Regions from separate parts of the Micromonospora sp. WMMD734 genome, predicted to be linked through region 3. Evidence: riboswitches for the same ligand, from Rfam matches in the RefSeq annotation. Region 3 holds a riboswitch; each other region holds the start of a gene.

Region 1 (7,430 bases), 5.5 Mb from region 3:
GCGACGTCGACCAGCACCGCCTCGTCGCCGGCGTACCAACTGTCGGCCCGGGGCCAGTGAGTGATCACGTCGGTGAAGCCGAGCGCCGCCGCCCGCGCCACCTGCTCGGCGAAGAAGTCGGCGCTGCGCAGCGAGAAGACCGGCGCCGAGTCCAGCGAGAGGTAGCGGGGCAGGCTGGCCGGATCCCGGCCGACCTCGTCGAGGGTACGGTCCATCCAGGCGCAGAGCGTCGCCACCCCGTCCCACCAGGCCGTCAGCTCCTCCTCACCGGTGCCGGTGGTGACCCAGCCCTGACCGAACCGGGCGGCCAGCCGCATCGACCGGGGCCCGTTGGCGGCCATCACGAACGGCACCCGGGGCTGCTGCACGCAGCCGGGGTTGTTCCGGGCGTCCACCGCGCTGAACCAGTCGCCCCGCCAGGTGGTGCCGTCCTCCCGCAGGATCAGGTCCAGCAGCTCGGTGAACTCGCCGAACCGGTCCACCCTCGGCCGGGGCGGCAGCGTCTCCCCGCCGAGCACCGCCGAGTCGAAGCCGATGCCGCCGACGCCGAGGCCCAGCAGCAGCCGCCCGCCGGAGATGTCGTCGAGGGTGGTGACCTGTCGGGCGAACGCGGCCGGATGCCGGAAGTTGGGCGAGGCGACCAGGGTGCCCAGCCGGACCCGTTCGGTCACCATCGCGGCGGCGGTCAGCGTCGACATCGAATCGAACCAGGGACCGTCGACCAGATCCCGCCACCCCAGGTGGTCGTACGTCCAGGCGTGGTCGAAGCCCCACGCGTCCACCTGCTGCCAGCGCCGACGCGCCTGTGGCCAGCGCTGGTCGGGAAGGATCACGATGCCAATCCGCATGATCGCCAGCGTAGGCAACAGGCCCGCCTCCGAGAGGGCCGAGGGTGGCACCTCATTCGCGCCGCGCCGCCGATTGTCGATCATCTGCCAGTACGGAGTGCTGTGCCGCATCTGCGCCCACAGTAGGGTGGGCCACACCGAAAGGATGGTGCTGCCGTGAACGTGCTTGACCTTATAGGTCACGTTGCCGACATATCGGCAGTGCCAATCGCGATCATCGGCTTCGGGGTCACCTACAATCAGGTAAAGAAGACGCGCAAGGCTGCGGAAGCCGCCGAAAGCGCCGCCCGAAATTCGCAAAAGGCCATCGGAAGAAGCAGTCTTTTGGGCCTGATCCCTCAGTTGCAGCGAGTCGAAGAGGAACTGGACCGCGCGATCAGAAGCGGCTCGGAGCCCGTCGTCGCCTCCTCGCTTCAATCCTGGCGCTGGCAGGCGGGCCAGGTACGCGGCCTCCTACAGGTTGGCAAATTGGCAAGACGTGAGCTGCTGGTCGACATCCAGGATTCCGTGTCGGCCGCGTCCCAGGCCCAGATTGAGCTGAGTGGGTCAGGTGGTGACCTGAACTTGGCCGCGGCGACAAAGGACGTGCGGGACGCGATAGCCAAGGTAACGAACGAGCTGGGCGCAATTGCGACCGTGCAGGGCATCCAAGCTGGAGGCGTTGACGATGCAAGGTGATTTTACGATTGGCCGCCTGCTCCACTTGGTTAGACTGCTGAACACAAGAACCGACCGCGGGTCCATCGAATGGAAACCCACCCCACGCATGAACCCGTTCGGCTCCAAGGCGTTCCGAACTTCCACCCCCTCCTCCTCCCTGACCCTCTCCTTCAACGGTCGTCGACACAACATCCGGATCATGGACGAGAATGGAAGTATCGTCGCAGAGTATTCAACCGGGAGCGACTCGCCCGAATCTCATGAGCTGGATTCTGAACTCGAACGGCTCTACGATCTGGTTCACGTCGAGACGTCGCGGGTGAACGAATCGATCGAACGGGTGATTCGCGAACTCGAAGGCGGGCTCTAGCACAGGGACCGCATATGCGCAGCGGTGGGCACTGGGCGTACCTCCGCGCTCCCGTGGGTCAGCGACGTCGGAGCCGGTCGTCGGGCTCCGGCCACGGGGTGGCCGGCATCTCGACCGGCCGGCGCGCCGACGCGCGGTCGACGACCTCAGTGGCCGTCAACTCGGGGACGGTGGTGAAGATCAGATCGGAGACGTCCGGACAGGCCAGATCACGGCCGAGCCTCTCCAGCCAGTCGTGCAGTTCGACGTCGTCGGCGTAGTCGAGCCGCATGATCCGATCGACGAGGGCCACGGCCTCGTCCCGGGTCAGCTTCGCCGGCACGGCAACCTCCTCGGTGCAGGAGGACGGCACCCGCATGAGCCTCGACGCAAAAGTGCCGACGTTTCCACCTCGGCCTGTCGCCCGGGTCATCCTGGGCAGGGTAGTCCTGGCGCGTCCTTTCGAGCTGATGTCGTCAACGAATCAGGCAGCAGGCGACGGACGGCGGGATAGGCAGCAGGCGACGGACGGCGCGCTGTGCTGACGTCCGACACCGCTGCGGTCATCGGTGTGAATCGTTCACGTCATCAGGTCTAAAGGGCGCGCACGGGCATATGTCCCCGCCATGCTCACCCGTGGGGCGTCAGGCCGCCGGGATCCCGGTGACCGGCGGGCAGTGGGGCGGCGAGCGGTGGTTCGGACGGGGTGGGCCCGGCGCGCCACCCTCGCCGTCGCGGGCACCAGAGGCGAGCCCGCGCGCCATCACGGTCCGGATGAGACACCGAAGGCCCTGACTCGGATTCGCATCCTGGTCAGGGCCTTCGCGGTGGAGCGGGTGACGGGAATCGAACCCGCACTGTCAGCTTGGGAAGCTGATGTTCTGCCATTGAACTACACCCGCAAGCGGGACCACTGTACCTGAGGTGACCGCGCCCGCGCACCCGGGCACCCCGCACGCCACCGATCACCTTGCGTAGGCAACCAGCCACCACCTGCTGAAACAAAACGGTCAGATGTTTCACAGAAGCAGCTTGGGGACGTTCTCAAACGTGTCGATCAGTTGTAACGTCACCCCCACGTTCACGACCTCGGCGCGACATACCCCCTGCCGCGCCGCCAGAAAGAGGTGGGCCCATGGGACTGCGTCCCAACCTGCTGACCCGGCGTGCCGCCGGTGTCGCGTCGACGACCTTCGCGCTGCTGTTGAGCACCGCTGCGGTGGGCGTCGTACCTGCGGCTTCCGCGTACTCCGCAGCCCCCGACAACACTTCCTGCGCGGAGCCGGCCGACGCCCACGCGGACGTCCACTCCGACGCCCGCGTCCGTGGCGGCAGCAAGGCTGCCCACAAGCGGCACGACCCCAACGAGCTGACCGCCAAGCAGGTCCAGGAGCGGGAGGCGGAGTTCGCCGCCGCCCTGCGCAACAGCGCCCTACAGTCGAAGTCCAGCTACCGCAGCGGCTCGACCGAGGGCACGACGGTGGCGCTGGCCCCGATCAGCATCCCGGTCGTCGTGCACGTCATCCAGCGGGACAGCACCCGGGCCGGGGGCAACATCCCCGACTCGATGATCAACTCGCAGATCAGCGTGCTCAACCAGGCGTACAGCGGTGCGACCGGTGGGGCCGCCACGGGTTTCACCTTCCAGCTCCAGAAGATCAACCGGGTCACCAACGCGTCGTGGTACCCGATCGTGCAGGGTTCCTCGGCCGAGCGGGCGATGAAGACCTCGCTGCGCACCGGCGGCAAGAACACCCTCAACATGTACCTGGGTGAGCTGAGCGACGACCTGCTCGGCTGGGCCACCTTCCCCAAGCGCACCCTGGACGTCATGGACGGCGTCGTGGTGCTCGGCGAATCGCTGCCGAACGGCACCGCCACCAACTACAACCTGGGCGACACCGGCACCCACGAGGTCGGCCACTGGCTGAACCTCTACCACACCTTCCAGGGTGGCTGCTCGGGCTCGGGCGACGGCGTCTCGGACACCCCGGCCGAGCGCGAGCCGGCCTACCAGTGCCCGACCGGCCGGGACACCTGCACCGCGACCGGCAAGGACCCGATCACCAACTTCATGGACTACACCTACGACTCGTGCATGTACCAGTTCACCGCTGGGCAGGCGAGCCGCATGGTGAACGCCTGGACCGCGTACCGCGCGTCGGCCTGACCGGCGGCGCCGCACAGCGTCAGGTGCCGGCTCCGTCCCCTGGGGACGGGGCCGGCACCGTCGTTTCCGGGGTCAGGCGGCGGTGCGACGGGTGTCGAACCCGTGCCGACCGCGCCGGGACGGGCGCTGGTCGGGCAGGCCGGCGACACCGTGCCGACCGGGCACCGGGTCGAGCCAGACCTGCACGGCGGGACGCCCGGCGTCACCGCTGAACGGGCCACCGTGCTCACGGCGGGTGAGCATGGCGACGTCGACGCTGAATTCGAAGAGCCGCCAGTCGACCTGGGGCGCGGCCCGGCCGATCTCGGCCACCAGCGCCACCCGGGCCGGGTCGGTCACCGGCTCGGCGCGACCGGCGACGTACGCCTCGTCGTCGCTGTCCTCAGGCGGAAACGAGTGGAGCGCGTAGCGGCCGTCGCGTTCGAGGTCACGCCGCTTGGGCGAGTCGACGACGAAGCAGAACAGCCCGCCGTCGGTGACCAGCGGGCAGACCGGGTGCACCCGGGGACCGCCGTCGGCGCGGACGGTGGCCAGGTAGCCGAAACCCGACCCGTACTGCTGGAGGAGAAGGCGGATCCCGTCGGCGAGTCGGGGCTCGTCGGCGGCGAATGCGGACCAGGATGCCATGTCGTCATCCTATCGAACAGGCGTTCGAAAATCAGTCCGACACGCAGGTCGAACGGCCCGACGTACGCCTCGGAGCCGGCGACGACGCCGGCCGGTGGGGCGGCCCGGTGGGCGGGTCCGGCCGAGGCGCTGGATATGGTGTCCCGATGCTGCTCTCCGACCGGGACCTCGTCTCCGAGATCAAGGCGGGCGCGCTGGCGCTGGAGCCGTTCGAGCCGAGTCTGGTGCAGCCGTCCAGCATCGACGTGCGCCTCGACAAGCTGTTCCGGGTGTTCAACAACCACCTCTACACCCACATCGACCCGTCGGTGCAGCAGGACGACCTGACGTCGATGGTCGAGGTGCCGGCGGGCGAGCCGTTCGTGCTGCATCCGGGCGAGTTCGTGCTCGCCTCCACGCTTGAGGTCATCTCCCTCGGCGACCAGCTCGCCGGCCGGTTGGAGGGCAAGTCGAGCCTGGGCCGGCTGGGGCTGCTCACCCACTCGACCGCCGGTTTCATCGACCCGGGCTTCTCCGGCCACGTCACGCTGGAGCTGTCGAACGTGGCCAACCTACCGATCACCCTCTGGCCGGGCATGAAGATCGGCCAGCTCTGCATCTTCCGGCTCTCCTCGCCGGCCGAGCACCCCTACGGCTCCGCGGTGTACGGGTCGCGCTACCAGGGCCAGCGGGGGCCGACCCCCAGCCGTTCCTGGCAGAACTGGCGCACCTGGACCATCGGCTGACGCGGCGTGCCGTGTCGGGGCCCCGGGTCCGGGGCCCCGACACGGTGGCTCAGCCGGGTCGGCCGTAGCTGTTGACCGGCCCGTCGTCGACCCGCTTCATCGTGATCGGTTTGCCCGCCTGGGAGGCGTGCACGACCCAGCCGTCCCCGACGTACATTCCGACGTGGTGCAGGTCGGAGTAGTAGAAGACCAGGTCGCCGGGGCGCAGGTCGGCCCGGCTCACCCGGTCGGTGACCTGGCGCTGCTGCCGGGCGTTGTGCGGCAACGACACCCCGGCCTTCGCCCAGGCCGCCATGGTCAGCCCGGAACAGTCGTAGTTGTTCGGTCCGGCCGCGCCCCACACGTACAACTTGCCGATCTGGGCGCAGGCGAACTTGACCGCCGTACCGGCCGGACCACCTGGGTAGCCTGCGGGGCACGGCGCCGGGCGCAGCGGCCCGCCGCCGCCGTTGCCGTAGACCTTGAGCCGCAACTTCTGCAACCTGTCGATCTCGGTGTTGATCTGCTTCTTGCGGGCCGCGAGCTGCGCTTCGGTACGGGTGAGCTGGGCGACCATCTCGTCCAGCGGCGCCTTGGTCGCGGCGAGTTCGTCGCGCAGTTCGGCGACGGCCCGCACCTCGCGCTGCTGGCGGCTGGCGAACCGGTCCAGCAGCCCCAGCTGTTCGACCACCTGGCTCGGGTTGCGGCTGCCGAGCAGGGCGTTGACGGTGGACATGTTCTCGCCCTTGTACGCCTGCACGGCGAGGCCGCTGACCTGGTTCATCGCCTGGTCGACACGGCGTTGCAGGGGGGCGATGCGCTTGCCGAGCGCGTCGGCCTGCCGGCGCTTGGCGGCGAGGTCGATGCGGGTGGCGTTGTGCTGTTCGATGAGCGGTTCGAGCTTGTTCCAGTCCTGGTCGATCTGCCGTTCGATCTCGGCGACCGAGGGGTCGGCGTGCGCCGCCGTAGGGCCACCGGTCAGTACGACCGCTGCGGCGGCCAGGGTGGCGAGGGTGGTGGTGAAGCGGGACCAGCGTGGGCGCGGCACCGTCGTGTTCCGGGCGACCTGGGTCGTCCGGTGCGACGGCGGCCGCGGGGCATGGTGTGCCACCGGGCTCCGGGCTCCTTCTTCCTCGACCGCCTACCGGGTTAGCTGACGGGTTCGGGCGGGAAGGGAGCGCCCTACCGCGGCGGTCGCGGATTCACCCCGGCGTACCTGGGTCCCCGGCTCGCCCGGAGGCGACTCGGCGGTGCCGGCCGACGCCACCCCGGGCGGGGCGGACCTGGTGCCGACCGACGATTGACCAGAGTAGAGATGGTCGTTATCGATCCGCAACCCGCCGGGCCGGCACACTCGGTGACCGGAAAACACGCAACCCCCGGCCCATCGGGCCGGGGGTTGACGTCTGCGCTGGTCAGGGGCGGCGGAAGCCGGCCACCGGCATGTAGTTGATGCTGGTCACCTGGACCGGCTTACCGGTCCGGGGCGCGTGCACCATCATGTCGTTGCCCAGGTAGAGCCCGACGTGGTGCAGGTCGCTGAAGAAGAAGACCAGATCGCCGGGGCGGGCCTCGGAGCGCGGGATGGCCTTGCCCTCGTTCCACTGCGCACCGGTGAAGTGGGTCAGCGAGATACCTGCCGCCTTGTACGCGAACTGGGTGAGCCCGGAGCAGTCGAACGAGTTCGGCCCGGTGGCGCCCCAGACGTACGGGTCACCGACCTGCGCGCAGGCGGTCGCGATCGCGGTCCGGGCGGCGGAGCTGACCACACCGTTGATCGTGGGGCAGCCGTTCACCTTCACCGTGGTCTTCGGCATCGCCGCCTGCAGCCGCTTGATCTCGGCATTGATCTGCTTCTTCTTGGCCGCGAGTTCCTTCTCCTGCTTCACCTCGGCGGCGATCAGCGTGTCGAGCTTCTGCTTCTCGGCGTCGTACTTGCGGCGGACCACGAGCACGGCCTCGACCTCCCGGCGCTGCTCGGCGGCGAGCCGGTCCAGGATGGTCAGCTGCGTGGCGAGGGTGCCCGGCTTGGTGGTGGTGAGCAGCGCGCTCAGCTCCTGCGAGGGGCCAGA
Region 2 (7,430 bases), 5.0 Mb from region 3:
ACCGCCCGGTCGTCGTCGCCGTACTTGCCCGCCGCACGGCTCCACGCTAGCCGTACCGGTCGCCCGGCGGGCCGGTACGGGTCACCGGGCGTCGAGGCGTACCCGGCGCAGCAGTTGGGCGTTGAGCGCCACCACGATGGTGGAGGCGGACATCAGGACCGCGCCGACCGCCGGGCCGAGCGTGATCCCCACCCCGGCCAGTACCCCGGCGGCCAACGGCAACGCCACCACGTTGTAGCCGGCCGCCCAGGCCAGGTTCTGGAGCATCGTGCGGTACGCCGCCCGGGACAGCCGCAGCACACCGGCCACCCCGCGCGGGTCGGACGAGGCGAGCACCACCCCGGCCGACTCGACCGCCACGTCGGCACCCGCCCCGATGGCGATCCCGACGTCGGCTCTGGCCAGGGCCGGGGCGTCGTTCACCCCGTCACCGACCACCGCCACCCGCAGACCCCGCCGCTGCAACCCGGCCACCTGCCGGTCCTTGTCGGCCGGGAGCACCTCGGCGAACACCTCGTCCACCCCGGGTCGGAAGCCCAGGTCGGCGGCGACCGCCTCGGCCACCGGGCGGGCGTCCCCGGTGAGCATCGCGATCGTCCGGACACCCTCGGCACGTAGTGCGTCGACCGCCTCCCGCGCCTCCGGTCGCACCTGGTCGGCAAGGGCGAGCAGGCCGACGACGGTGTCGGGCAGGCGCACCAGGTACAGCACCACCGCCGCCCGGCCGGTCCACTCCCGCTGCGCCGCCGTCAGTTCGCCGGGCAGTTCCCGGCCCAGCTCGCGCAGCAGCGCCGGACCGCCGACGGCGTAGTCCGTACCGTCGATCCCGGCGCGGACTCCCCGGCCGGGCAACGCGCGGAACCCGGTGGCCGTACGTGCTCCGCCCCGGTCGGCGGCGGCGGTCACGATCGCGCGGGCCAGCGGGTGTTCGCTGTCGGCCTCCACGCCGGCCGCGAGCCGCAGCACCTCGTTCCCGTCGGTGCCGTCGGCGGCGGCCACCCCGACCAGCACGTGCTCGCCCCGGGTGAGGGTGCCGGTCTTGTCGAAGAGCACGGCGTCGACGGTCCGCATCCGCTCCAGCGCCAGCCGGTCGCGTACCAGCACCCCGGAGCGGGCGGCGAGCCCGGTGGAGAGCGCGACGACCAGCGGGATCGCCAAGCCCAGGGCGTGCGGGCAGGCGATCACCAGCACGGTGACGGTCCGCACCACCGCCTGGTCCGGCTCGCCGAGCGCGGTCCAGACCAGCGCGGTCAGCACGGCGGTGCCGGTGGCGACGTAGAACAGCCAGCCGGCGAAGCGGTCGGCGAGCGCCTGCGCCCGCCCGCCGGACCGCTGCGCCTGGGTGACCAGGCGGCGGATGCCGGCCAGCGTGGTCGCCTCGCCGACCGCCTCGACCCGCACCCGCACGGGCTGGTCGGTGGCGACGGTGCCGGCCACCACCCGGTCACCTGCCGACCGGGGCACCGGCCGGGACTCACCGGTGACCATCGACTCGTCCAGTTCCGCGGTGCCGGCCACGACGCGTCCGTCGGCGGGCACCCGACCGCCGGGGCGGACCAGCACCACGTCGCCCTCACGCAGCCCGGTCACCGGCACCCGTTCGACGTCGTCGTCCGCGCCGACGCGTTCGGCGTCGTCGGGCAGCAGCGCGGCCAGCGCGTCGAGTGCTCCTCGGGCCTGGCCGATCGCCTTCGTCTCCTGCCAGTGGCCGAGCAGCATGATGGTCACCAGCGCCGCCAGCTCCCACCAGAAGTCCAGGTCGAAGGCACCGAGGAAGGTCGACACCGAGGCGGTGTACGCGACGCTGATCGCCATCGCGACCAGCAGCATCATGCCCGGCGTACGGGCCCGGGCTTCCCGGAGCGCCCCGGTCAGGAACGGCCAGCCGCCCCACCAGAAGACCACCGAGCCGAGCACCGGCCCGACCAGGGGACGGCCGGGGAACTCCAGCGGGTGGCCGGCCCAGTCCAGCACCATCCGGTCGGTCGCCACCACCGGCAGGGTCAGTGCCAGGCAGACGAGGAACCGACGCCGGAACGTCGCCGGGTCGTGCCCGACGTGTTCGCCTCCGCTCCGGTCCGGGGTGCGGCCGGCGTGCCCGACCCGGCTCCGGTGCGGGGCGGGCCCCACCGGGTCGGTGTGGCCACCCCGCGCCGTCGGGCCGGGGTGCGGGGTGGCTGCCCGGTCGCGGTGCTGGTCCATGGCCACCACCATCCTCTTTCGGCAGGCCGTGGGCACGGTGAACCGGGCGGGCGGGTCGGGACGCTGGCTACCATCGTCCGACGATGACGCGCCGCCCGTGGGTGAACCGGCAGGTCGGCTGACACGTATCCCGTCCCGGACCGTTGGGAGAACTCGCAGACATGGGCGCCGACCACACCCGCCCCGCTCCGTCCACCCCGCCCCGGGTGCGACGGATCCTCGTCATGACGGTGGTGCCGCTCATCGTCGTCACGGTGATCGCCACGCTGCTGCTCTGGCCGGGGAAGACCTCGAAGATCGACCAGGGCGAGCAGGTGCCCCGCTACCACGGCACGGTGACCCGGGTGGTGACCGAGCCGTGCCCGCCCGCCCCGCAGACGCCCGACGGCCCGTCGGGGGTGGCCGACGGGCCGTGCGGGACGGTGACCGTCACCGTCGGGCAGGGGCCGGACAGCGGTGAGCAGGTCGAGACGCCCGTCCCGTCCGGGCCGGGGGCACCGACGGTGGCCGTCGGCGACGAGGTCGTGCTCGTCGCGTTGGCCGACCCCACCGATCCGTCGGTGAGCAGCTACCACATCGCCGAGCACCAGCGGGGCATGCCGCTGCTCTGGCTGGTCGCCCTGTTCGCGGCGGCGATCGTGGCGTTCGGCCGGCTGCGCGGGCTGGCCGCCCTGGCCGGGCTCGGGGCCAGCTTCGCCATCCTGTTGACCTTCGTGGTGCCGGGCATCTCCGCCGGGGGCGCGCCGCTGCCGATCGCGGTCACCGGCGCCGCGTTGATCATGTTCGTGGTGCTGTACCTGACCCACGGGATCACCGCGCAGACCTCGGTGGCGGTGCTGGGCACGCTGGGCAGTCTGGTGCTGACCGGCGTCCTGGGCACGCTGGCCACCGCCGCCACCCACCTGACCGGGTACGGCAGCGAGGAGGCCACCACGCTGTCGATGTACCAACGCGACGTCGACCTGCACGGCCTGCTGCTGGCCGGGATCATCATCGGGTCGCTCGGTGTCCTGGACGACGTCACGGTCACCCAGTCGGCCACCGTCACCGAGCTGGCGCACGCCAATCCGGGGCTGTCCCGGTTGCAGCTCTACCGGGCGGCGACCCGGGTCGGGCGGGCGCACATCGCGTCCACGGTCAACACGATCGTGCTGGCGTACGCGGGCGCGTCACTGCCGTTGCTGCTCCTGCTCACCGCCGACAGCCGCCCGGTAAGCCAGATCCTCACCAGCGAGTTCCTGGCCCAGGAGATCGTCCGCAGCGCGGTGGCGACCCTCGGCCTGGTGGCGGCGGTGCCGCTGACCACCGGGTTGGCCGCGCTGGTGGTCACCGCCGGACGAGGGCCGGCCGACGCCGGTACGGCCGGGCCGACGCCCGCCCCACGTCCCGCCCCCGACCGTGCCGAGGCGTGGGAGGCGTTGAGCGCGCCCCGGCACGGCGAACCGTCCACCCCGGCCCCCGCACGGTGGCCAGACCCGGAAAGGAGCACGGACACCGCATGGTGACACTGCGCTGCGTGACCGAAGGCGAGGTCGCGGCTGTCGGCCACGTCACTGATTACCACTCGCTATCGGGAAAATACTCATTTGGTCGGGTTACAGGCGTAGATCCCCGGTACGACTCTCGGGTAACCTCGCTGCCGGTCACCGCCGAAGGCGCCCACCGGAGCCAGCGGTGCCACCGCCCAATCGCCGTACGGCGAGCCGGGGAACCGAGCACCTGGGGTGAATCCGCGCCAGCGGTAGGGGCCACTTCCGTCCCGAACCCGTCAGCTAACCCGGTCGGCGGTCGACGGAAGGGACAACTGTGACGGCACCCCTACGCCACTGGTGGACTCCGGTGGTGGCCGTGCTCGCCGCTCTGGCGCTGGTCGCCGGCCCGGCCGCCGCCCCCGCGGCGGCAGCACCCAACGCGCCCACCCCCTCGGGGCACGAGGAGGACGAGGAGCCCAAGCTGCTCACCGACGTCATCGAGGCGACGAACCGGGAGTACTCGGCGGCGAAGACCCGACTGGAGAAGTCCAAGAAACGCCAACTCGAATACGCCATCGAGGTGGAGAAGGCGGAGCAGGAGCTGGCGGCGTTGGCTCCGCAGGTCACCGAGATCGCCGCCCAGTCGTACCGGACGGGTCGGGTCGGCGCGGTCGCCGCGCTGCTGGAGAGCGACGCCCCGGACGCCTTCGTCCGGCGGGCCGCCGCCCTGGACGAGCTGAACATGGTCAACGCCGGCAAGCTGGCCGAGGTCAACAAGGTCAAGACCCGGGCCGAGCAGGCCAAGCTCGCCGTCGACGCCGAGGTCCGTGAGCAGCAGAAGCAGGCCAACCTGATGGCCAAGAAGAAGACCGAGGCCGACAAGGCACTGGCCCTGGTCGGCGGTCGGGGCTTCACCGGCGGCCTGGTCGACGCGACGTCCCCGGTGGCCCGCGTCGCACCCGGCCAGACCGCCAACGGCGAGTGGCGCGGGGAGTCGTGCAGCGAGAACGACCCGACCACGTCCGGGTGCATCACCCCGCGCACGCTGCACATGTACAAGGAGGTCAAGCGGGCCGGATTCAACCGGTTCGTCGGCTGCTACCGCCCCGGTGGGCCGTGGGAGCACCCCAAGGGCAAGGCGTGCGACTGGTCGTTGCAGAAGAGCGGGTTCAGCCCGTGGCACAACAACGACACCCGGATGTACGGCAACAACCTCGCCGCGTTCCTGATCCGCAACTCGGACCGGCTGGGCATCTACTACGTGATCTGGAACCGGCAGATCTGGTTCCCGGCCAACGGCTGGAGTTCGTACTCGGGACCGTCCAACCACACCGACCACGTCCACGTGTCGCTGTTGTAGCGGGTGCAGCTGGGCCGAAGCTGCGGTGTCCGGCGTTCCGGACACCGCAGCACCGGCCCGGTGAGTTGATCGAGGCGCACGATGAGGGCCGCCCGGCTGAGCCGGGCGGCCCTCATCGTGACCGGTGCGGGTCAGGAGGCGACGGGTGCCGTCGCGGCACCGGCCGGCACGGCCGGTGCCGGCACCGCGGCGGCGGGCGCGGGCAGCTCGGGGGCTACCTGGCGCACCTCACCGGCGGCGAGCCGGTAGGACATCCCGACCACCGCGCACCGGCCGGCGGCCACCTCGGCGGCGATCACCGGGGAGTTGCCGAGCAGCACCTCGACGGTCTGCGCGATATGGATGTCGACGATCCCGTCGATGTCGTGCACCCCCTGCTGGGCCGCGCGACGCAGGCTCGGCCCGACGGCGGCGACCACCGAGTAGAGGTGTCCCGGGGGCTGGGTGCCGGTCCGGGCCGCGTCCCGGGCCGCCTGCACGGCACCACAGGAGTCGTGCCCGAGGACCACCACCAGCGGGGTGCCGAGCACCGTCACCGCGTACTCGACGCTGCCGAGCACCTCGGGCCCGGCGGTGTGCCCGGCGGTCCGGACCACGAAGAGGTCACCGAGACCCCGGTCGAAGATGATCTCGGCGGCGAGCCGGGAGTCGGAGCAGCCGACGATGACCGCGAAGGGATGCTGGCCGTCGGCGACGGCGGTGCGGTGGCCGGCATCCTGGTTGGGATGGTGGGGCACACCGGCGACGAAACGCCTGTTGCCGGCCTGCAACTCGGCCAGCGCCTGGGTCGGAGTGATCGGGGCCATTGCCTCACCTCGGTCCGGAATCGCACCTGGTCACGCCGGCCGGCGGCGACGACGGCCGTGTCCTCACGGTCACACGCAGCTAAAGGTACGTCAAGATTTCGTGATACACGTTTCAGGCATCGGTCGAAGCCGTGTCGACGGCGTGTCGGACCCGGCACCCACCGAGGTCGACGGGCGACCCACCGGGGGCCGACCGGCCGCTCCGGGGCAACCGTCGGGGCGGCCGACGACGGGTCTCCCAGGTACGGGCCATACCATGACCGGCATGGCGACAGGCGGCACCGGGAGCACCCGGAACTGGACGTTCCTCACCAACCATGGTCATGTGCTGCTCGCCATCGCCCGTAACCCCACCGCCCGCCTCCGCGACGTCGCCGACGAGGTCGGGGTGACCGAACGGGCCGCCCAGGCGATCGTCGCCGACCTGGAGGCCGGCGGCTACCTGCGGCGTACCCGGGTCGGCCGGCGCAACGAGTACACGCTCAACCCGAGCGGCCACTTCCGGCACCCCGCCGAGGCCGACCGCCAGGTCGGCGCCCTGCTCGCCCTCTTCAGCCCCGATCCGGCCGACGCCGGGTCCTGAGCCGCCGACCCGGAGGGCGACGGCCGGCCCCGGCCAGGACACCGCCGGACCGGCACACGTCGACGGCCCGCCCCGGTGGGGACGGGCCGTCGACGGTGGAGGGTCAGCAGAAGCTGCCCGCTCCGCCGCCACCGTCCTGCCGGGTGGTGCGGAAGTCGCACAGGTCGTAGCCGTTGGCGGTGAGCGCCGCCTTCGCCGCCGCCGTCTGCGCCCCGGTCAGCGCCGGCTCCCGGGAGAGGACGAAACCGCTGCTGCGGTCCGGGTCGCCGACGACCGCCCAGCGGTAGTCGGGGTCGAGCCCGATCACCACGTAGTTCGGCCCACCCAGATAGATCCACTTACCGCCGAGCTTGAGGAAGGACACGGTCAACGCCGAGTCGGCCGGCGGGTTCTCGCTGCGGGCCCGCCCGGTGACCGCGCTGGTGGTTCCCACGATGGTCCGGCAGCTGTTGCGGACCCCGATGGTGCCGTCGGGCTGGACGTCGTACCGCGCCGTCACGTTCTTGTAGCACTGGATCTCGAAGATCGCCGGGATGGCGGCGATCTGGTACCAGTCGCCCACGTAGCGCTCGACGTCGACGTCGGCCACCGGAGTGAGCGGTCCGGTGTCGACGGCGGTCGGCGCCGCCTGCGCGGGTACGGCGGTGGCCAGCACCGCCGCAGTGGCGACCGCGACGGCCGCAACGACCTGACGGCGTACTCCCATGGTGTCTCCTCCGGTCTGTCGGTCCGGCGCGGCGGGGCGTCGCGCCGTCGGCAGAGTTGCCCGGACCCGCCGGCCGGAAACTGTCGGCATTCTCATCGCCGTCGATGCATCCAGGCGCAGGTCAGTGGCCGTATTCCTGGTGGGAGCGGTCCGTCCACACGGCACACCGTGGCCCGGCTCACTCGTCCGGTCGGGCCACCGACCCTGCGCGGACGGCCGATCGGGGATAGGTTGGACAGGTGATCCGCGTAGCTTCCGCCCCGCCCGTCTGGGTGTCGAGGCTGCGCGATCTGACCCGGCT
Region 3 (7,430 bases):
GGTCACCACCGTGCTGGCCGCCGCGACGGCCGTCGTGGCCGTACAGTTCACCGTCGCACCCTCCACACCGGCCGCCGCGGCGGCGGCCGAGCCGTACAGCTGGAAGAACGTCCGGATCGACGGCGGTGGCTTCGTTCCCGGCATCATCTTCAACCAGACCGAGAAGAACCTGATCTACGCGCGTACCGACATCGGCGGCGCGTACCGGTGGGAGCAGGCCAGCCAGTCCTGGACGCCGCTGCTCGACTGGGTCGGCGCGGACAAGTGGGGCTACAACGGCGTGGTCAGCCTGGCCACCGACCCGGTGCAGACCAACCGGGTGTACGCGGCGGTCGGCATGTACACCAACGACTGGGACCCGAACAACGGGGCGATCCTGCGCTCGTCGGACAAGGGCGCCACCTGGCAGGCCACCGCGCTGCCGTTCAAGAACGGCGGCAACATGCCCGGCCGGGGCATGGGGGAGCGGCTCGCCGTCGACCCCAACAAGAACAGCATCCTCTACTACGGCGCCGAGGGCGGCAACGGCCTGTGGCGCAGCACCGACTTCGGGGTCACCTGGGCCAAGGTGGCGAACTTCCCCAACGTCGGCAACTACCGGGCCGACCCCAACGACACCACCGGCTACCAGAGCCAGAACCAGGGCCTGACCTGGGTCACCTTCGACAAGAGCACCGGTACGGCGGGCAACGCCACGCAGACCATCTACGTCGGTGTGGCGGACAAGGCCAACCCGGTGTACCGCTCGACGAACGGCGGCACGAGCTGGGAGCGGATCGCCGGCCAGCCCACCGGTTACCTGGCCCACAAGGGCGTGGTGGACCCGGTCGGCGGCTTCCTCTACATCGCCACCAGCGACACCGGCGGCCCGTACGACGGCGGCAAGGGTGACGTGTGGAAGTTCAACCGGGCCACCGGCGCGTGGACGCAGATCAGCCCGATCCCGTCGTCCAGCAGCGACGCCTACTTCGGCTACTCGGGGCTGACCATCGACCGGCAGAAGCCGAACACCCTGATGGTCGCCACCCAGATCTCCTGGTGGCCGGACGCGATCTTCTTCCGTAGCACCGACGGCGGCGCGACCTGGAGCCGGATCTGGGAGTTCGGCAGCTACCCGGAGCGCACCAAGAAGTTCACGATGGACATCAGTTCGGTGCCGTGGCTGACCTTCGGGGCCAACCCGGCCCCGCCGGAGGAGTCCCCGAAGCTGGGTTGGATGAACGAGTCGGTGGAGATCGACCCGTTCGACTCGAACCGCTTCATGTACGGCACCGGCGCGACCATCTACGGCAGCACCGACCTCACCAAGTGGGACACCGGCGGCAAGCTCACCATCAAGCCGATGGTCAAGGGCCTGGAGGAGACCGCCGTACAGGACCTGATCAGCCCGCCCACCGGGGCGCCGCTGATCAGCGGGCTCGGTGACATCGGCGGGTTCCGGCACGCCGACCTCGACGCGGTACCGCCGATGCTGTTCACCCAGCCGGTCTTCACCACCACCACCAGCCTCGACTACGCCGAGGCGAACCCGGCGACGATGGTCCGGGCGGGTAACTTCACCGACGCCGACCGCCCCAACGACAGCCACGTCGCGTTCTCCACCGACGGCGGGGCGAACTGGTTCCAGGGCAGCGAGCCGGGCGGGGTCAACAACGGCGGCACGGTCGCCGCCGCCGCCGACGGCAGCCAGTTCGTCTGGGCTCCCGGTGACCCCGGGCAGCAGGTGATCCGTTCGGTCGGCTTCGGCAACTCGTGGACCGCCGCCACCGGCATCCCGGCCAACGCCGTGGTCGAGTCCGACCGGGTCAACAAGAACAAGTTCTACGGCTTCAGCGCCGGCAAGTTCTACGTCAGCACCAACGGCGGGGCCAGCTTCACCGCCTCCGCCGCCACCGGCCTGCCGGCCACCGGGAACGTCAAGTTCAAGGCGGTGCCCGGCAAGGAGGGCGACATCTGGCTGGCCGGTGAGGGCGGGCTGTGGCGCTCCACCGACTCCGGGGCCAGCTTCACCAAGCTGGCCGGGGTCACTGCGGCGGTGAACGTCGGCTTCGGCAAGGCCGCCCCCGGGCAGACGTACCCGGCGGTGTTCACCTTCGGCACCGTCGACGGCAAGGCCGGCGTCTACCGTTCCGACAACACCGGTGCGGCCTGGGTGCGGATCAACGACGACCAGCACCAGTACGGCAACGCGGGCGAGGCGCTGACCGGCGACCCCCGGGTCTACGGCCGGGTCTACCTGGGCACCAACGGCCGGGGCATCCTGGTCGCCGACCGGCTCGGCGGCACCCCCACCCCGACGCCGACCACCCCCGGCCCGACCACGCCTCCGCCGACGACCCCGCCGCCGACGACCCCGCCCCCCACGACGCCTCCGCCGACCACGCCGCCGCCGACGACTCCGCCGCCCACCGGCGGGTGTGCGGCGACGTACAAGGTGACCGGGTCGTGGCCGGGTGGCTTCCAGGGTGAGGTGACGGTCCGCAACGCCGGCACCAGCGCGATCGCCGGCTGGACGCTCAACTGGACGTTCGCCAACGGTCAGACGGTCAACTCGCTCTGGGGCGGCACCTTCACCCAGACCGGGGCGAACGTCTCGGTCCGGGACGCCGGGTGGAACGGCGCACTCGGTGGCGGGGCGAGCACCAGCATCGGCTTCACCGCCAACGTCACCGGCACCAACGCCGTCCCGACGGTGACCTGCACCAGCCGCTGACAACTATCAACTATCCGACACCTGCCGGCTCCCCCGATCCTGTCGGGGGAGCCGGTGCGTGTCCGGCTCGGGAGCTGCCCGGTCCGTGGGTGATCGGCTCGATCGGGTGATCGACTCAGTGCGGCGAGGTTGTGGCATCAACCCCGTGTCTTTACCGCAACATCGCCCCAATGGAGTGGATTGAGAGCGACGTAGGCCCCGGTCGACGCTGAGGAGCGTGACCGGGGCCTGTGTGTGTCGTGGAACGGTTGCGTGCCGTGGAGCAGTCAGTCGTCCAGCCCGACGGGGGAGTTCGGCCGGTCCACGTCGACGAACTCGATGTCGTCGGCGGCCCGGTCACCCCGGCTGCCGGCGGCCCGTGCGGCGGTGCCGGCCGCCCAGCCGATCGCCGCGCCGACCAGCGCCGCGCCGATCAGCAGGGTCCAGGGCAGGGCCGGCCGTCGGCCGGCGAGCGCGTCGAAGGCGAGCGTCGCCCGACGGCGCGCCTCGTCGGCGGTCGAGCCGACCAGGTCACCGGCGTCGGCCAGCCCCGAGTCCCGGACCGACCGGGCGGCGTCCCGGACGCTGTCACCGGCGGAGTCCACCGCCGAGAGCAGGTGGTTCCAGGCCTGGTCGGCGATCCGCTCGGGCTTGCTGCGGCGCTCCAGAAGGTTGCTGCCGATCATCGTGTTACCTCCTCGAATGCCGAAGTCTGCGGCCACTTCGGACGTCGTCTCCGTGCCGCGGGACGGTCCTCGCACGGACCGGACGACCGGCCCGTGTCCGAGCAGTGCCCCGCCCGGCCGGGTCGCAAACCCGGTACGCAGGGGTGACCGGCACGACTCAGCGGACCATGACCACGGACGTGGCGCGGGCGAAATCGTCGTCGTCGTCATCGTCGTCGTCCCCGCCGCCGCCGAAGCCGCAGGCCAGGACGAGAGCGAGCAGCGCGCCGACCCCGGCCAGCCCGAGTAGTCTCTTGAGCATCGATCCGTCTCCTCGATCGTGGTGACCCATCTCTCGCCCACGGTAGGCACCTGTCACAACCTGCGCCGGGGGAGTCGGCACGCCGTGCCGGGGTGTCGACGGGGCTCGCCCGGCCCACCGCATCCGGTTACCACTGGACCGGGGCCGCTACTCTGGGACGGTTGGAACGGCCGAGCTGTGCCGTTCGTCGGAAGAGAACAGGACCAGCAACGGTGTGGAGAGGGACGGTCCGGTCCGTCGGGATCCGCGAATTGCTCATCCCGAGGGGTGGCGACCGAGGCCATCGGAGGAATACTCTCGGTCGCGGCCCGCGTACTGATGAGGCGCCCGGGGACGGGCGAGTGGAGGTGCTCGCGTGAGCCTGTCGATCGTGAAGTCGGTCCTGCCGGCCGGTGTCATCGAGATCGCCCCCCGTGGTGAGATCGACGTCGACACCGCCTACGAGGTACGTGAGGCGATCGCCGAGGTGCTGGCCAAGGGCCGGCCCGCGCGGATCGAGCTGAACATGCGACTCGTCACCTTCATCGACTCCGTCGGGATCAGCGCCATGGTCGCCGGCTTCCAGACCGCCGAGGTCAGCGGCGTCAAACTGATCGTCACCGAACCGAGCCGGTTCGTGCACCGGCAGCTCTGGGTGACCGGCCTGCTCGGTCTCTTCGGCGCTCCGGAGCCGTACTTCGCCGGTGCCGCCACCCCGGAGGTGCTGCCCGGCGCCTGACCGGGCCACGGGCGGCGTCCATGCCGTCCGACCAGTGACGTTGCCAGTCCGTCTCCGGTACGGCACGATCGTGCGACCGACGACGGTCAGGAGGCCCGGTGGTCCGGCGGGAGAGCTTCAGCTACACGGTGCAGGCGCGCTGCTCACCGGCGGACGCGACGGCGCTGCTGAGCGACCTGTCCCGGCAGGAGGAGCTGCATCCGCTGATCGTCCGGGTACGCCGGCTGCCCGCCCGGCCGGGTGCCCTGGCCAGCTATGCGATCACCGACCGGCTGGAGCTGGGGCCGCTGCGGTTCCCCGTCACCTACCAGGCCGACGTGCTGCTGGCCGGCGACGACGAGATCGTGACGGTGGCCCGCCAGCAGCCCGGCACCACCGTACGCAACCACACCCGGCTGCGGATGGAGGGTGACCTGCTGCGGATCGACGTAGAGATCACCCTCGCCGCACCGGCGCCGTTGTTCGGCTACGCCTTCCGGCAGGCCCGCGCCGCCCACCTGGGGCTGGCCAGCCGCCTCGGTGCCGTTCTGGACTCCCGGGCCGGCGACCCGCCTCCGGTGGGCTGACCACCGCCGGCACCCGGGCTGCCCGACCCGGTCGCGGCGTGGCGGCACCCGACCTGACCTACCGTTGCGGCCGGCCGTGGTCCGGTGGCCCGCCCGGGTCGGACGGGCCACCGGGTCGGCTCAGATCATCGACAGGTGCACGTGGTTGGTGTGGTCGCTGGACGGGTCCCCGTTGCCCCCGCTGTACGCCTTCCACCCGCTGCTCGGCAGCCAGATCCGCTTGAACCAGATCACGTAGAGCACACCGAGCCGGTCGGCGTTGCGGATGAAGTACGCGGCGAGGTTGTTGCCGTACGTCCGGTCGCCGCCACTGGCCACCCCGCCGAAGCCACCCTTCTGGGCGGCGAAGTCGCACGCCCGGCCCTTGGGGTGTTCCCCGGAGCCGCTGGGCCGGTAGCAGGAGACGTACCTGGTGAAACCGGCCGCCTTGGCCTGGTTGAGGGCGTTGAGCGTACGCGGGGTGATGCAGCCGTTGGCCGGCGTCGGGTCGTTGACGCTGCACGACTCGGACGGCCAGGAGCCGTCGGAGTTGCGGGGCGCCCCCTTGGCGTTGCTGGTGGACGTGCCGTCCGAGCTGCCGGAGTCGCGGGAGGTGGGGGCCGGCTTGTCGGCGGCGGCCACCGCCAACGCCCGCTCGGCCTGTTCCTTGCGTTTGCCCATGGTGGCGACCTGCTTGCGCTGTTCGGTGATCTCCCGGGTGACCGCGGCCCGGGTCCGGGTGGCCTGGTCCCGGGTCTCGATCATCGTGCGCAGTTCCTGGTCCTCCCGGGTGGCGACCGTCTCCAGCGCCGCCGCGCGGTCCAGGAAGCCGGTCGGGGTGTTGCTGTTGAGCAGGGCGGACATCGGTCCGAGCCGGCCGGTGCGGTAGGCCGCGCCGGCGATCTCGCCGACCTTGGCGGTCTGCGTGACCAGTTGCCCCTCGATGGTCTTGAGCTGCCCGTCGAGTTCCTTTTGGCGTTTGGTGGAGCGCTCCAGGGCGGCCTTGGCCTCCAGCCAGCCCTTGCTGGCCGCGTCGAGCTGGTCGCGCAGCGCCGGGGTGCCGCCCTCGTCGTCGTCGCCCGGGGCGGCGAGCCGGGTGGTGGGCGCGGCGACGGCCGGGGTGAAGGGCGCGGCCGACACGCCCAGGGCCAGCGCCGTGACGACTGCGGCCAGCAGCCGCGTGGTGGTGCGTACGTGCATGCGGATGTCCTTCCGTCAGCCGCCGACCGGGTTAGCTGACGGGTTCGGGACGGAAGATCCCTACCGCTTGCGCGGATGCACCCCAGGAACGTGGTTCCCCGGTTCGCCCGGGCGGGCGATTAGGCGGCGGCCTCCGCCTGGCGGAGACCGGGGCCGAGCCTACCGGTACGCGTGTGACGCCTGCCTACCTCGTGACTGAGGGTACGAGAGTGAATACCCTCAAAAGGGGCAAACAGCGCAGATTTCCGTGATCTCTGTGCGGGAGTACCCGCCGGGGCTGACCGTCCGGCCCGGGGTGGGGGTCACCAGTGGGCGGGTCCGCACGCCCCCGGGGTCGCCCCGGGCTCGATCTGGAGGGTGGCGTGCTCGATGTGGAAGTCCTCCCGCAGGGCGCCCCGGGCGGCGGCCAGCACCGTGCCGACCTCGGCGTCGCCGGCCAGGGTGAGGTGGGCCGAGGCGACGTCCATGCCCGAGGTGAGCGTCCAGACGTGCAGGTCGTGCACCTCGGCGACGCCGGGCACGGCGGTGAGCCGGTCGTGCACGGCGGTCACCGGCAGGTGCTCCGGGGCGGCCTGCACCAGGATGCGTACCGCCGCCCGGCCGAGTCGCCAGGTGCGGGGCAGGATGAACACGCCGATCGCCACGGCGACCAGCGGGTCGGCCCACCACCAACCGGTGCCGGCGATCAGCAGCGCCGCCACGATCACGCCGACCGAGCCGAGCAGGTCGCCCAGCACCTCCAGGTACGCCCCACGCAGGTTGATGCTCTCCTTGGCGCCCTCCCGCAGCAGGCCGAACGCGACGATGTTGGCGAGCAGGCCGAGCACCGCCACCACCAGCATCGGGCCGGCCAGCACCTCGGGCGGCTCGCCGAACCGGCGGACCGCCTCGATCAGCACGTAGACCGCGACCCCGCTGAGCAGGACGGCGTTGGCCAGGGCGGCGAGCACCTCCAGCCGGTAGAGGCCGAAGGTGCGCTGCGGGTCCCGGGCGGCCCGCCGGGTGGCGGTGATCGCGGCCAGCGCCATCCCGATGCCGAGCACGTCGGTGAACATGTGCCCCGCGTCGGAGAGCAGGGCCAGCGAGCCGGTGCCGAAGGCGGCTACCGCCTCGACCACCATGAGCACGGCGAGCAGCCCGAACGCCGCCCAGAGCCGCCCCCGGTGCCGGTGCGCGGCGTTGCTGACCGTCGCGCTGTGGTCATGACCTGCGCCCACGTCCACACCTTCCGTCGCCGCTGCGGACCGGCTCCAATCTATGCTCACATCGCTATGTATGCAAGTGATGG

The links. A riboswitch is a leader RNA that binds a small molecule or an ion and turns the genes downstream of it on or off. The one in region 3 is predicted to bind cyclic di-AMP.
Region 1: it holds a riboswitch for cyclic di-AMP, as region 3 does, so the genes downstream of both, ACN267_RS24385 (NlpC/P60 family protein) here and ACN267_RS00800 (coiled-coil domain-containing protein) in region 3, are expected to answer to the same signal.
Region 2: it holds a riboswitch for cyclic di-AMP, as region 3 does, so the genes downstream of both, ACN267_RS22100 (coiled-coil domain-containing protein) here and ACN267_RS00800 (coiled-coil domain-containing protein) in region 3, are expected to answer to the same signal.

The regions. Positions count from the first base shown of each region.
Region 1 covers NZ_JBMHMK010000001.1:5,630,115-5,637,544, forward strand. The annotation lists gene ACN267_RS24345 (LLM class flavin-dependent oxidoreductase) at 1-848, opposite strand, end outside; gene ACN267_RS24350 (hypothetical protein) at 1,005-1,526, shown strand; gene ACN267_RS24355 (hypothetical protein) at 1,510-1,878, shown strand; gene ACN267_RS24360 (e9imm peptide) at 1,937-2,200, opposite strand; tRNA gene ACN267_RS24365 (tRNA-Gly) at 2,686-2,759, opposite strand; gene ACN267_RS24370 (zinc metalloprotease) at 2,993-4,027, shown strand; gene ACN267_RS24375 (pyridoxamine 5'-phosphate oxidase family protein) at 4,100-4,654, opposite strand; gene dcd (dCTP deaminase) at 4,801-5,379, shown strand; gene ACN267_RS24385 (NlpC/P60 family protein) at 5,429-6,469, opposite strand; cyclic di-AMP (ydaO/yuaA leader) riboswitch at 6,482-6,618, opposite strand; gene ACN267_RS24390 (C40 family peptidase) at 6,774-7,430, opposite strand, start outside.
Region 2 covers NZ_JBMHMK010000001.1:5,162,841-5,170,270, forward strand. The annotation lists gene ACN267_RS22085 (hypothetical protein) at 1-37, opposite strand, end outside; gene ACN267_RS22090 (heavy metal translocating P-type ATPase) at 82-2,202, opposite strand; gene ACN267_RS22095 (YibE/F family protein) at 2,364-3,707, shown strand; cyclic di-AMP (ydaO/yuaA leader) riboswitch at 3,874-4,005, shown strand; gene ACN267_RS22100 (coiled-coil domain-containing protein) at 4,009-5,034, shown strand; gene ACN267_RS22105 (carbonic anhydrase) at 5,166-5,840, opposite strand; gene ACN267_RS22110 (helix-turn-helix transcriptional regulator) at 6,097-6,423, shown strand; gene ACN267_RS22115 (lipocalin family protein) at 6,527-7,129, opposite strand; gene ACN267_RS22120 (hypothetical protein) at 7,369-7,430, shown strand, end outside.
Region 3 covers NZ_JBMHMK010000001.1:160,894-168,323, forward strand. The annotation lists gene ACN267_RS00775 (cellulose binding domain-containing protein) at 1-2,713, shown strand, start outside; gene ACN267_RS00780 (hypothetical protein) at 2,980-3,378, opposite strand; gene ACN267_RS00785 (hypothetical protein) at 3,536-3,679, opposite strand; gene ACN267_RS00790 (STAS domain-containing protein) at 4,035-4,397, shown strand; gene ACN267_RS00795 (SRPBCC family protein) at 4,496-4,963, shown strand; gene ACN267_RS00800 (coiled-coil domain-containing protein) at 5,084-6,142, opposite strand; cyclic di-AMP (ydaO/yuaA leader) riboswitch at 6,147-6,278, opposite strand; gene ACN267_RS00805 (cation diffusion facilitator family transporter) at 6,445-7,359, opposite strand.